Regions from separate parts of the Rossellomorea sp. y25 genome, predicted to be linked through region 2. Evidence: a T-box and tRNA genes for the amino acid it is inferred to sense, from the RefSeq annotation. Region 2 holds a T-box; the other holds one or more tRNA genes.
The links. A T-box is a leader RNA that pairs with one kind of tRNA and senses whether it is charged. The one in region 2 lies ahead of proS (proline--tRNA ligase), so its partner is inferred to be a tRNA-Pro.
Positions count from the first base shown of each region.

Region 1: it has a tRNA-Pro gene. The T-box ahead of proS (proline--tRNA ligase) is inferred to sense a tRNA for this amino acid. The anticodon was not compared.

Region 1 covers NZ_CP145886.1:3,695,689-3,702,294, forward strand. Annotated here, with positions in the region: gene glgB (1,4-alpha-glucan branching enzyme) at 1-1,794, opposite strand, end outside; tRNA gene AAEM60_RS18600 (tRNA-Glu) at 2,617-2,688, opposite strand; tRNA gene AAEM60_RS18605 (tRNA-Ser) at 2,695-2,785, opposite strand; tRNA gene AAEM60_RS18610 (tRNA-Asn) at 2,790-2,864, opposite strand; tRNA gene AAEM60_RS18615 (tRNA-Ile) at 2,874-2,950, opposite strand; tRNA gene AAEM60_RS18620 (tRNA-Gly) at 2,960-3,033, opposite strand; tRNA gene AAEM60_RS18625 (tRNA-His) at 3,054-3,129, opposite strand; tRNA gene AAEM60_RS18630 (tRNA-Phe) at 3,152-3,227, opposite strand; tRNA gene AAEM60_RS18635 (tRNA-Asp) at 3,279-3,355, opposite strand; tRNA gene AAEM60_RS18640 (tRNA-Met) at 3,462-3,535, opposite strand; tRNA gene AAEM60_RS18645 (tRNA-Ser) at 3,572-3,664, opposite strand; tRNA gene AAEM60_RS18650 (tRNA-Ile) at 3,682-3,758, opposite strand; tRNA gene AAEM60_RS18655 (tRNA-Met) at 3,763-3,839, opposite strand; tRNA gene AAEM60_RS18660 (tRNA-Ala) at 3,915-3,990, opposite strand; tRNA gene AAEM60_RS18665 (tRNA-Pro) at 3,998-4,074, opposite strand; tRNA gene AAEM60_RS18670 (tRNA-Arg) at 4,081-4,157, opposite strand; tRNA gene AAEM60_RS18675 (tRNA-Leu) at 4,188-4,276, opposite strand; tRNA gene AAEM60_RS18680 (tRNA-Gly) at 4,286-4,360, opposite strand; tRNA gene AAEM60_RS18685 (tRNA-Leu) at 4,370-4,454, opposite strand; tRNA gene AAEM60_RS18690 (tRNA-Lys) at 4,490-4,565, opposite strand; tRNA gene AAEM60_RS18695 (tRNA-Thr) at 4,595-4,670, opposite strand; tRNA gene AAEM60_RS18700 (tRNA-Val) at 4,696-4,771, opposite strand; rRNA gene rrf (5S ribosomal RNA) at 4,781-4,897, opposite strand; rRNA gene AAEM60_RS18710 (23S ribosomal RNA) at 5,071-6,606, opposite strand, start outside.
Region 2 covers NZ_CP145886.1:610,439-617,044, reverse strand. Annotated here, with positions in the region: gene AAEM60_RS03130 (hypothetical protein) at 1-1,613, shown strand, start outside; gene AAEM60_RS03125 (GNAT family protein) at 1,653-2,213, opposite strand; gene AAEM60_RS03120 (hypothetical protein) at 2,242-2,391, opposite strand; gene AAEM60_RS03115 (hypothetical protein) at 2,497-2,670, opposite strand; gene proS (proline--tRNA ligase) at 2,766-4,196, opposite strand; T-box leader at 4,388-4,592, opposite strand; gene AAEM60_RS03105 (hypothetical protein) at 4,639-4,866, opposite strand; gene AAEM60_RS03100 (hypothetical protein) at 4,946-5,653, opposite strand; gene AAEM60_RS03095 (MFS transporter) at 5,678-6,606, opposite strand, start outside.

The DNA of each region.
Region 1 (6,606 bases), 1.5 Mb from region 2:
ATGGTAGGACTCGTTGTGCACTGTAAGAGGCATAGGATTCACCTGATGTGAACCACCAAATCGTTCATCATCACTATTCCAAATCTCTTCATAAGAAGAAACCTTATTGACTCCTACCTTATACTGATGATACACACGAGGACTGAAATTACAGATCACCACAAGATGATCCCCCTTCTCTTTCCCATTTCTGATAAAAGAGAAAATCTGCTGCTCTCGATTATCCACATCCACCCATTCGAATCCCTCTGAACGATGATCCATTTGAAATAATGGTTCAGCACCTTTATATAAATGCATAAGCTCTTTAAAATATGAGTTGAATTTGTGATGAAGTTCGTAATCCAATAAATGCCAATCTATTTCCTCTAAATCCTTCCACTCTGAAAACGGGGCAAGTTCACTTCCCATAAACAGAAGCTTTTTCCCTGGATGAGCCATCATATAGCTCAGGAGCAGACGATATTGAGCGAATTTCTGCCAGTAATCACCTGGCATTTTATTCAATAATGACTTCTTCCCATGTACCACCTCATCATGGGAAAAGGGAAGCACATAATTCTCTGAGTACGCATATAACAATGAAAATGTTATAAGAGAATGCACATGCCTTCTTTCAGACGTGTCTGTTTCCATATATTTAAGGACGTCATTCATCCATCCCATATTCCACTTATAATTAAAGCCAAGTCCTCCATAATGAACAGGAGACGTCACCTGTGGCCAGTCTGTAGAATCCTCTGCAATCATCAAAATCGAAGAATCATACTCGAACACTGCCATATTCAAGTTTTTCAAAAACTGTATGGCTCCTTCATTGGGAGCAAGCTCTCCCTGGTTAGCCCAGTAAATAATATTGGCCACTGCATCAATCCGGAATCCATCAATATGATACAGGTCCATCCAGAAACGGGCATTCGAAATCAGGAAGCTTCTCACTTCTCCCTTACCTAAATCAAAATTCGCCGTTCCCCACGTATAATTCTCACGGTCCCTTTCCTCTCCATACTCATAAGCAAACGAACCATCGAATTCATATAACCCGTGAGCATCCTTACAAAAATGACCCGGGACCCAATCCAATATCACGCCAATATTATGTAAATGACATTCATTCACGAACGCCATCAATTCATGAGGTGAGCCATAGCGACTAGTCGGAGAATAATAACCAGTACCTTGATACCCCCAAGAACGATCAAACGGATGCTCCGTGACAGGAAGCAACTCAATATGTGTAAATCCTTGTTCTTTCACATGGGGAATTAATTGCTGTGCTAATTCCTTATAGGAAAGAAATTTCCCTGCTTTCTTTTTCCATGTGCCTAAATGCACTTCGTAAATTGCCATAGGCTTGTCATAGACCGTCGAACTGGCTCGATGCTCAAGCCACTCCTCATCCTCCCATGAAAACCCCTGCAGCTCATACACGACGCTTGCAGTATTTGGACGCTTCTCAGAAGCAAACCCATAGGGGTCCGCCTTCAGCTTCTTTGAACCTGAGGGAGTCGTAATCTCGTACTTATACGTTTCTCCCGATAGATTCTCATCAATGCGAATTGTCCATAAACCTTCGTTATTCCGCCTCGTAAGTTCATACCCTGTTCCATTCCAATGATTAAAAGATCCAACCAATGAAACATGTCTTGCTTTCGGTGCCCAAACGCAAAATTCTGTATAGGTTCCAGTAGAGTCTCTTCTCACATGTGAACCCATAAACTGATAGGCCTGCTGCAAATTTCCCTCATGAAACAAAAAAACATCATAATCTGATATGGTCATTGCGTTCATCATCTCACCTACATTTTTTCAATCTACTTACTACTTTCTTTCAAGTTCATCAAAATCCTCTTTATTATCGTCGCTCAATTACGACAATTTCCTACATACATTTGATAAAATGGTTCACTATTGGAAAGTCTTACTAAATGATAAGGTTTACATTGGAAGAACATAGGGGAATCATGTTGAATTCATAGCGGAATTTGTCGAAAGTTTTTTAATTAAAAAATGTGAAATTTGCAGAAAATGCAGAAGGATTCCGGTATTTTGTATCGTTTCTGGCTGATTGTGAGAAGGATGGCGGTGTCGAATTAAGGAGTGATTGAGAAGGCGTTATGCATCAGGCGCCTGCATGCTTATGGTGATTAGTAGGGTGAATGAAACATGTTCTAATGGTCCCGGATGGGTAATTAAGGAGGGAGCATTCATAGTTTAGTCTTTAAAGGAGGTTGGGTTTATTGAAGAGCTTGAGAAGTTTAATGAAGAGATTAAGAGGTGATTGATGCCATTTACTTTTCGATGATCACTGACTGAATGTTCCCATCCTCCGTTTATTGTATTGAAAAATTGGATCTGAAAAGAAAAGTGCAGAAGTTGATAATATATTGGGAAAAGTCGATAATATATGTGGAGAAGTCGATAATATATCCTTCGTAGAGAAATAGAAGCATGCGTTTCTCTTGTAAAACCGCTTATTTTAGTCCCGATCTGCCTCCATATTCAATTAACTCTCTTCATTTAGTCATTTTTTCTTCTATTATTAATAAAATAACCACTAATTCTACTACTTTGTACAAAAAAAAAGACTATCAAAAATGATAGTCTTTTTTCAGATGACCCATACGGGATTCGAACCCGTGTTACCGCCGTGAAAGGGCGGTGTCTTAACCGCTTGACCAATGGGCCATAATATGGCGGAGAAGGAGGGATTTGAACCCTCGCGCCGGTTGCCCGACCTACACCCTTAGCAGGGGCGCCTCTTCAGCCACTTGAGTACTTCCCCATATTGGCTCCGCAGGCAAGATTCGAACTTGCGACCGATCGGTTAACAGCCGATAGCTCTACCACTGAGCTACTGCGGAATAATGAAATGGTGGGCCTAAGTGGACTCGAACCACCGACCTCACGCTTATCAGGCGTGCGCTCTAACCAGCTGAGCTATAGGCCCATAAATAATTGGAGCGGGTGAAGGGAATCGAACCCTCATCATCAGCTTGGAAGGCTGAGGTTTTACCACTAAACTACACCCGCGGTATTTAAATAAGAAAGTATGGGGCGACTGATGGGAATCGAACCCACGAATGCCTGAACCACAATCAGGTGCGTTAACCACTTCGCCACAATCGCCATAATGTCTTCAAATAGAAAATGGTGGCTCAGGACGGAATCGAACCGCCGACACATGGATTTTCAGTCCATTGCTCTACCAACTGAGCTACTGAGCCTTACTTAGAGTAAAATATTTAATTATGAACCATAATCTTATTTAAAGAAAATGGCGGTCCGGACGGGACTCGAACCCGCGACCTCCTGCGTGACAGGCAGGCATTCTAACCAACTGAACTACCGGACCAAAGCTTTTTGCGTAAGCAAAATAGGTTTCATTACCTCGCGATAGCGAAAATAACTATCCATGCGTGACTCATCAAGGATTACCCTATCCTAAGTCAAAAATGGTATTGCGGGGACAGGATTTGAACCTGCGACCTTCGGGTTATGAGCCCGACGAGCTACCGAACTGCTCCACCCCGCGACGATATGAGTAAGGAATTCACCATAAAAGTAAATATGGAGGAGGAAGGGGGATTCGAACCCCCGCGGGCTGTTACACCCCTGTCGGTTTTCAAGACCGATCCCTTCAGCCGGACTTGGGTATTCCTCCGTAATAAAAATGGTACTTGGTGGACCTTGTAGGACTCGAACCTACGACCGGACGGTTATGAGCCGTCTGCTCTAACCAACTGAGCTAAAGGTCCCTTTTGGTAGCGGCGGAGGGGATCGAACCCCCGACCTCACGGGTATGAACCGTACGCTCTAGCCAGCTGAGCTACACCGCCAAGAAACATAATATCAAAAATATTTTTTTACTTTCATAAAACCAATGAAGTTTATCTTACTTTCGTAAAAAAACATGGTGGAGCCTAGCGGGATCGAACCGCTGACCTCCTGCGTGCAAAGCAGGCGCTCTCCCAGCTGAGCTAAGGCCCCAAAGAAGTGGTCGGGAAGACAGGATTCGAACCTGCGACCCCTTGGTCCCAAACCAAGTGCTCTACCAAGCTGAGCTACTTCCCGATAATATGGCGCGCCCGAGAGGAGTCGAACCCCTAACCTTTTGATCCGTAGTCAAACGCTCTATCCAATTGAGCTACGGGCGCAAAATATGTCGTTTCCTTCCGAAAAATCAATGGTGCCGAGGACCGGAATCGAACCGGTACGGTAGTCACCTACCGCAGGATTTTAAGTCCTGTGCGTCTGCCAGTTCCGCCACCCCGGCAAAATCTTCTGGAGCGGAAGACGGGATTCGAACCCGCGACCCCCACCTTGGCAAGGTGGTGTTCTACCACTGAACTACTTCCGCGAAATATAATGGTGCGGGTGAAGGGACTTGAACCCCCACGCCTTGCGGCGCCAGATCCTAAGTCTGGTGCGTCTGCCAATTCCGCCACACCCGCATGTATGATTGATATTTTGCTAATGCAAAAATCAATGGTGAGCCATGAAGGACTCGAACCTTCGACCCTCTGATTAAAAGTCAGATGCTCTACCAACTGAGCTAATGGCTCATCTCAAAAGATGAAATTCAAAACCAAAATGGTGCCGGCAAGAGGACTTGAACCCCCAACCTACTGATTACAAGTCAGTTGCTCTACCAGTTGAGCTACACCGGCATATTAATTACCCACTAATGAAAAATGGTGGAGGATGACGGGATCGAACCGCCGACCCTCTGCTTGTAAGGCAGATGCTCTCCCAGCTGAGCTAATCCTCCAAATATAAAGCCTGGCGACGTCCTACTCTCACAGGGGGAGATCCCCCAACTACCATCGGCGCTGAAGAGCTTAACTTCCGTGTTCGGCATGGGAACGGGTGTGACCTCTTCGCCATTGTCACCAGACATTTTCTTGTCTCTTTTTTAAGGACAAGTATTATTATATCGTGTAGATATATTTTTTCAAGGCTTTTTTTTATATTTTCTTATAAAATTCATTCCCTGAAAACTAGATAAAGAATTGATGTCAAGAAAGCCAAGTATCGACCAATCGTTGTTCATTTAAAAAATGACTCTTTGTGGTTAAGTCCTCGATCGATTAGTATCAGTCAACTCCACATGTCGCCATGCTTCCATCTCTGACCTATCTACCTAGTCATCTTCTAGGGATCTTACTCACATACGTGATGGGAAATCTCATCTCGAGGGGGGCTTCATGCTTAGATGCTTTCAGCACTTATCCCTTCCGCACATAGCTACCCAGCGATGCCTTTGGCAAGACAACTGGTACACCAGCGGTGCGTCCATCCCGGTCCTCTCGTACTAAGGACAGCTCCTCTCAAATTTCCTGCGCCCACGACGGATAGGGACCGAACTGTCTCACGACGTTCTGAACCCAGCTCGCGTACCGCTTTAATGGGCGAACAGCCCAACCCTTGGGACCGACTACAGCCCCAGGATGCGATGAGCCGACATCGAGGTGCCAAACCTCCCCGTCGATGTGGACTCTTGGGGGAGATAAGCCTGTTATCCCCGGGGTAGCTTTTATCCGTTGAGCGATGGCCCTTCCATGCGGAACCACCGGATCACTAAGCCCGACTTTCGTCCCTGCTCGACTTGTAGGTCTCGCAGTCAAGCTCCCTTGTGCCTTTACACTCTGCGAATGATTTCCAACCATTCTGAGGGAACCTTTGGGCGCCTCCGTTACTCTTTAGGAGGCGACCGCCCCAGTCAAACTGCCCACCTGACACTGTCTCCCACCCCGATAAGGGGCGCGGGTTAGAATTTCAATACAGCCAGGGTAGTATCCCACCGATGCCTCCACCGAAGCTGGCGCTCCGGCTTCCAAGGCTCCTACCTATCCTGTACAAGCTGTACCAAAATTCAATATCAGGCTACAGTAAAGCTCCACGGGGTCTTTCCGTCCTGTCGCGGGTAACCTGCATCTTCACAGGTACTATAATTTCACCGAGTCTCTCGTTGAGACAGTGCCCAGATCGTTACGCCTTTCGTGCGGGTCGGAACTTACCCGACAAGGAATTTCGCTACCTTAGGACCGTTATAGTTACGGCCGCCGTTTACTGGGGCTTCGATTCGCACCTTCGCTTGCGCTAAGCACTCCTCTTAACCTTCCAGCACCGGGCAGGCGTCAGCCCCTATACTTCGCCTTACGGCTTCGCAGAGACCTGTGTTTTTGCTAAACAGTCGCCTGGGCCTATTCACTGCGGCTCTCTCGGGCTTGCACCCTACCAGAGCACCCCTTCTCCCGAAGTTACGGGGTCATTTTGCCGAGTTCCTTAACGAGAGTTCTCTCGCTCACCTTAGGATTCTCTCCTCGCCTACCTGTGTCGGTTTGCGGTACGGGCACCTTTTTCCTCGCTAGAGGCTTTTCTTGGCAGTGTGGAATCAGGAACTTCGCTACTATAATTCGCTCGCTGTCACAGCTCAGCCTTCACGATGATGGGATTTGCCTCATCATCAGCCTAACTGCTTAGACGCACATATCCAGCAGTGCGCTTACCCTATCCTCCTGCGTCCCCCCATTGCTCAAACGGAAAAGAGGTGGTACAGGAATATCAACCTGTTGTCCATCGTCTACGCCTATCGGCCTCGAC
Region 2 (6,606 bases):
CAATCATGAAAAAGCAGAATAAAAAAGAGGGGTATCCGTCATTTGCAGCACTGTCCGGAGCCACTCTCCTGATCACGACGATCATTGTATTCGTCTTCTATTACATGACGAATCTTGATCAGAACTTTACGAGCATGTGGATCTTGCTCATCGTAGCTGCAGGATTCGGCGCCACACTTGCAACCGGGACCGAACGAATGGTGAAGGGCGCATTGTTCCTTGGAAGTCTCCTCATCGGGGCTTACTTCCTGACTGCCTTTGTCTTCAACGCCGATCAGAAATTTGAATCAGCGAAAATGGAGGTAAAAACGGAAATCGAAGCGTTCGATGAGAAGGAAACGCCGGCAAGCGTCCCTCCACAATTCGCCCGTAACAAAATGAAGAAAGCATTCGGTCAGGTTCCGAATACGAGTTACTATGAGCTTGGACGACTGCAGATTCAAAAGGTCAATGGCGAGTACGTCTACATTGCACCGGTTGAATTCTCCGGATTCTTTAAATGGTTCAAGGGGGATGAAACACCTGGTTACTTCACGCTAAGTGCCACCGATTCATCAGCAAACCCTAAATTCATTAAAGAGGAAATGGTCTACACACCATCTGCCTTCTTTAATAAAAAGATCGAGCGACACATCCGCTTGAACTATCCGAAGCAGATCTTCAATGGTGATGTTCAGCTTGAGGTCGATGACGAAGGAAAGCCATTCTATATTCGAACGTACGGTGAGTTCATTTCTGCACGAAATGGATTTGAAGCGAAAGGAATCGTCATGGTAGATCCAAAATCCGGTGATACCAAGTCATACAAAATCGATGACGTACCGGATTTCATTGACGGCGCGATTTCACCGGAAACCGTCAGCCTCCAAAACAGTTATTTCGGTAACTACGTTCAAGGATTCTGGAACAGCCGCTTCGGTAAATCAGACGTCAAGCTTCCTTCAGATGAAGGGACCGAAGCCAATGTGAGCCCTATTTTTGACGAAAATGGTGACATGTACTACTTCACCGATTTCACCTCGCCAAAAGAAGGTGTCGATTCCATGCTCGGTTACTCCCTGACGAACTCAAGAACGGGAGAAGCGACATTCTACACAGGAAATCTTGAAGAATCCTACATGGATTCACAAGGAGCCCTACAGATCATCCAGAAGAAATTCATCGAGAAAAAATGGGACGGCGAAATGCCGGTGCTCTATAACTTCTACGGAGAAGCAAGCTGGCTGACCCCGGTGCTCGATGCGAATGGTTTCTTACAAAACTACTTCATCGTCTCGGCAGCCAACCCGGAAATATCAGCCTATGCGGGCACACCAAACCAGGCATTGAAGCAATACAAAACCGCCCTTCAACGAGGAGGCGGGAGCGTTGACGGCAGCTCAAAAGCCGAGGAGAAACAGACAAATGGTACAGTCGTCCGGGTCTATAAAGAAAAGACAGGCGACTCCACAGTCGTATCATTCTTACTCGACAACGGCAACAACTATATCGTCTCCTCCGAAAACAGCTTACTTGCGATCTACCTGAAGGAAAATGACAAGGTGAACGTGAAGTACATGGATACAGGGGAAGAATTCCTGCCAGTGAAAGAACTGACCATCGAAGGATTATAATAAAAAAACGATGAGGGCTCATGAGCTCTCATCGTTTTTTTATGATTCACCGGCATTCACATAATACACCAGATTATCCGTCCACTTCCCAAACTCATAAATGAATCCTTTCCGCGTGCACTCATACTGCATGCCGACACCTTCTGCAAGGCTGATCGATGGCGCGTTATCGAGATTGATATGGGCCTCGATCCTGTGGTAATTCAATTTGACAAAAGCCAGCTGAAGGGCTGCCTTCACAGCTTCTTTCCCGTAGCCCCGGTTCCAGTAACGATTATGTACCGTGTAACCGACCCTTCCCCAGTTAAAGTTGTACCGCATCAGAGTGGAGAAGTCGATGGTCCCAATATTCGCGCCACCTTCTTTCAGAAAGATCCCCAGAATATAGACCTGGTCCCGATCGATCATTTCATCATGCTTCAGAAGCATCTCCCTGAACCAGAACTCCGTGCACTCACTCATGTCCTGATAGCCAACATCATATTTATGCTGGGATGGGAGCCTGTTCAGGTGTTCCCTTAACCAGTTTTTGTAATCCCGGTTTACAAAGGGTCTGATGACCAATCGGGGTGTTTCGATGATTAAGTCCTTATATTTCATCTTTGCCCCTCCCTTTCGTTTATATAAGTCATTTTTCTTCTAATTTTGATTGTATCTTCTTTAGCCATTCGATCTGCTCACGCTGGCTTTCTACCAGTCTGCTTGTTTGCTTCTCAATGGTGACTGTTATAGACCATAGCGATAGCACTAGGACCAAAATGATGACAAAAGCCCCCACTTCCCTCACCCCTCATACGTTTAATAGTATCAACCGGCCATTTAGATTGGTAGTTTTTTTTCATAAAAACGGAAGGCGTTCCTCTGAGGAGAAACGCCTTAGTCATTACTTATCATTATTCCATTCTTCCTCTAATTCCCTCTCGATTTGCTCATCGGATAAGTATTCTTCATCCATTTGCTGCACATGCTCGGTGATCCGGTTGAGCTTGGTATGCACGACCCAAAGGCTGATTACCACGAATACCATAAACAAAACGATGATGAGTTCAAAATCCATATAATCGACGCCTCCTTTACCTATGTTTATTAATCAAACACGATAAAAAGACGACTTTTGTAAGAAAAAGGACGGAAGAACCAGTCTTTTGTCTCTTAGTACGCTTTTGCCCAATATACTAGGTGTTTCGCACCTTTTTCACAGCACACACACGTATCGGACACCTGCACCTGCTCAAATGGCATACATCGTGATGTAGCACTCGTTTCTTCTTTGATCTTGTCTTCGCAGGCGCGGTCTCCACACCACATGGCTTTGACGAATCCACCTTTCTCGTTCACCGTCGTTTTGAATTCTTCAAAGGTTTTCGCTACCGTGGTTTTTTCTTCACGGTGAGCTCTCGCTTTTTCTAAAAGATTGTGTTGAATGTCCTCTAGAAGTTCTGTGACTTTCCCCTCCAGCTCTTCCATGGCAACCGTGATCTTCTCACCCGTATCTCGTCTTGCTAAAATCACCTGCCCGTTCTCGATGTCCCGTGGACCGACCTCCAGGCGAAGTGGGATTCCCTTCATTTCATATTCATTAAACTTCCAGCCCGGCTTCTTATCACTCGCATCGATGTCAACGCGGGCGATGGAAGCAAGCTGACCTTTTAGATTATAGGCAAAATCAAGGACGCCTTCCTTGTGCTGGGCAATCGGCACGATCATCAGCTGAGTCGGTGCGATTCGTGGAGGAACCACCAGCCCCCGGTCATCCCCGTGAACCATGATCATCGCACCGATGATGCGGGTCGTGAATCCCCAGGACGTTTGCTGCACATGCTGAAGCTTTCCATCACGGTCCGTGAATTGAATGCCGAATGCTTTCGCAAATCCATCACCTAAATGGTGGGACGTTCCTGATTGCAAAGCCTTCCCGTCATGCATCAGGCTCTCGATCGTATACGTATACTTCGCACCGGCAAACTTTTCTTTTTCCGTTTTCTGCCCCTTGATGACCGGGATCGCCAGCAGCTCTTCACAAAGCTCCGCATACACCTCAAGCATTTTCACCGTTTCATCATGTGCCTCCTGGTCCGTTTCATGACACGTATGTCCCTCCTGCCAGAGGAATTCCAATGTTCTCAGGAAAGGACGGGTCGTCTTTTCCCAGCGGACCACATTGGCCCACTGGTTATAAAGCTTAGGCAGATCACGGTAGGAATGGATAATGTTTTTATAGTGCTCTCCGAACAATACCTCGGAAGTCGGACGGACACATAGTCGTTCCGCCAGCTCCTCTTCCCCTCCATGGGTCACCCATGCCACTTCAGGCGCGAAGCCTTCGATATGATCCTTCTCCCGTTGCAGGAGGCTTTCAGGTATGAAAAGTGGCATATACACATTTTCATGCCCTGTTTCTTTTATTTTCGCATCAAGGGCATCTTTGATATTTTCCCACAGGGCGTACCCGTAAGGTCTGATGATCATCGACCCGCGGACGCTTGAGTAATCGATCAGCTCCGCCTTCGTCACGACATCCGTATACCATTGGGCAAAATCCTCATTCATGCCCGTAACATCTTTTACAAATTCTTTTGCCATTTGAAAGCACCTCTTATTTTTAATTGGATTGGTTTAGTTATCAGCGAAATTTTCATTTTATCAGCGAAATACCGGATTTATCAGCGAAATTTTCGTTTTATCAGCGAAATTTTCGTTTTATCAGCGAAATACCGGATTTATCAGCGAATCGCCTGATCGACACCCATAAAACAAAAAAAGCCCTGCTTCTCATCAGGGACCATTTCTGGCGGTACCACCCTGATTCAAAGCAAAGCTTTACACTCATTCCATGATAACGGTTTCGGACCGCTGATATCTTCATTCGATACAGAACTTAGAGGCAGGTTCAAAGGTTCATCTATAGGAGCTTTTCACCAAAACGCTCCCTCTCTATAAAGACAAGATCCCTTTACTGATCCTCGGCAATGTTTCACATATTTTAGATGATTATATATAGATTTGATGGGGGTGTCAATATTTGTTACAAAGAATAAATTCTCTCCATCTCCCGACTAAAGAAATCATTCCCATTCCTCTCATCAAAATCTCCGGCGATCTCTTTCGCAATTTCACTCATCACATCAATGGCAAATCCCGGACGATGACCGGCTTCCACAAGCTTACGGTGAAGGACAATCGCACTCATATAAAAGTAAAACAACCCGTAAGGATCCTTCCCGCTATCCGCATACTCGATGTGACGCTCCAATACTTTAATTCCCCTGACAGGTTCCGTTAAAGCAAGAAACCGGATATGTTCGGAAGCTTCGACTAAAAAGTGTGGCTTATCATAGATGAAAAAGTATCCTTCTGACTGATAGCGCGAGGCTTCCTCCACCAAGATAAGGCAAGAGCAGCTTACTATAGGTCAAGTGGGGAATTTCACCACATGTCACTTCTTTTGATAATAAAAGCATTTCAATGGGGCGGGCTTTTTCCTTTTCCCCGGTAAAATAAAAATACTCAAGCTGTGTCTGATATTCACAGGCTTCACAGTCTGAAAGCGAGTCTCTTTCCGCTGTCATCCACTTTTGATAATACTCTTCCGCTTCCTCTACATTCCCTGTTTTCAACGCACGTTTATGCTGATGCTGGTAAAAGGGGCCTAGACTGTAGCCATAACGGTCATACGCTTCTTGAAAGTCACTGAAAAAGGCATCTAACAGTTCCGTGTCAATGCCGGGCATCTTCACCAGATGCTCCGCCATCCATTTATAGATCCAAAAGAGGCTTTCCACCCAATCCTGCAGGCTCTCTTCATTATCTAAAAAGAAGCCGTTGCACCACTCGAAATGATCGAATAATTCCTCATACTCCCCAAGATAGTTGACGGTCCTCATGATCCCGAACCGGCAGCAAAACTCCTTATAGAGGTCCTTTTCTTTCTGAGCAATGGACAACAGATCCTCTAAATCGTTCCATTTCTCATAACTTGCTTCTTCCTGGCCCATCAACTCTTCCCACCGGTCCCAGTATTGATCAGCCGTCATCTTCATCCACTGACCCCCTTTGTGCCTTTTTTATTTATTATAACATTCAGAATTACGTCTTAACTGTTTTTCCCAATAATTCCTGGTAGAGCTAATATACAAAATCACTGTAACCCCAAGCATGATCATCGAACCCGCAATCACAACAAATCGAATCGACACCAACTCGGCTCCCACTCCAATAAGCACCGTGGAAAGGATGACCAATACCCCTTCCAGCAATCCATAAATACTGCCTACCCGCCCCATGATCACAGCGGGAATATGTTCTTGATAAAAGGTTTCAAACCCTGTCGTCGCAAAGGCCAGGGCAAATGATAAAACAGCAAACCCAATCGCCGCTAATAAGAAACCTTCTGAGAAAGAATAAATCAGATATCCTCCGGAAACGAGCAGAGAACCAAATCCCATCAGATGCATGTGATGGAGCTTATGGGAAAGGGACGCGTTCAGGATCGACCCCAATACAAATCCACCACCTGCAACGCTTACAAGATATCCATACGTACTGTTCGAAAGCTGCAATACCTCTTTAGAAAATGCGGCCTCAAGGGAATCGATGGCTGCCGTCATCACAAGCAGAATGCTGAACAAGACGTAAAGAACCATCACATAAGTAGCGCGCCGGCTGAACCTCCACACCATCCGCCAATCCTCTTTGATGACTTCCCATTTGGTATCACCTGTATCAACTGGGATTCCATCCTCAAGCTTCGGTAGAAACAGGGTGATCACTCCTGATAAAAAGAGGGCCAATGCATTCATATAAAGGGCAAACGTAGGTGTCCCCATCATGAACATCAGTCCGGCAATTCCAGGTCCAATAAGAAACGCACCCGATCCGATCAGCCCCCTGATAGCATTGAATCGCTGTCTATTACCCCGGGGAATGATGGTCGTGATGTACGCCATGGACGCCGGATAAAACATGGCGCTTCCCATATTGATGATCAACACAA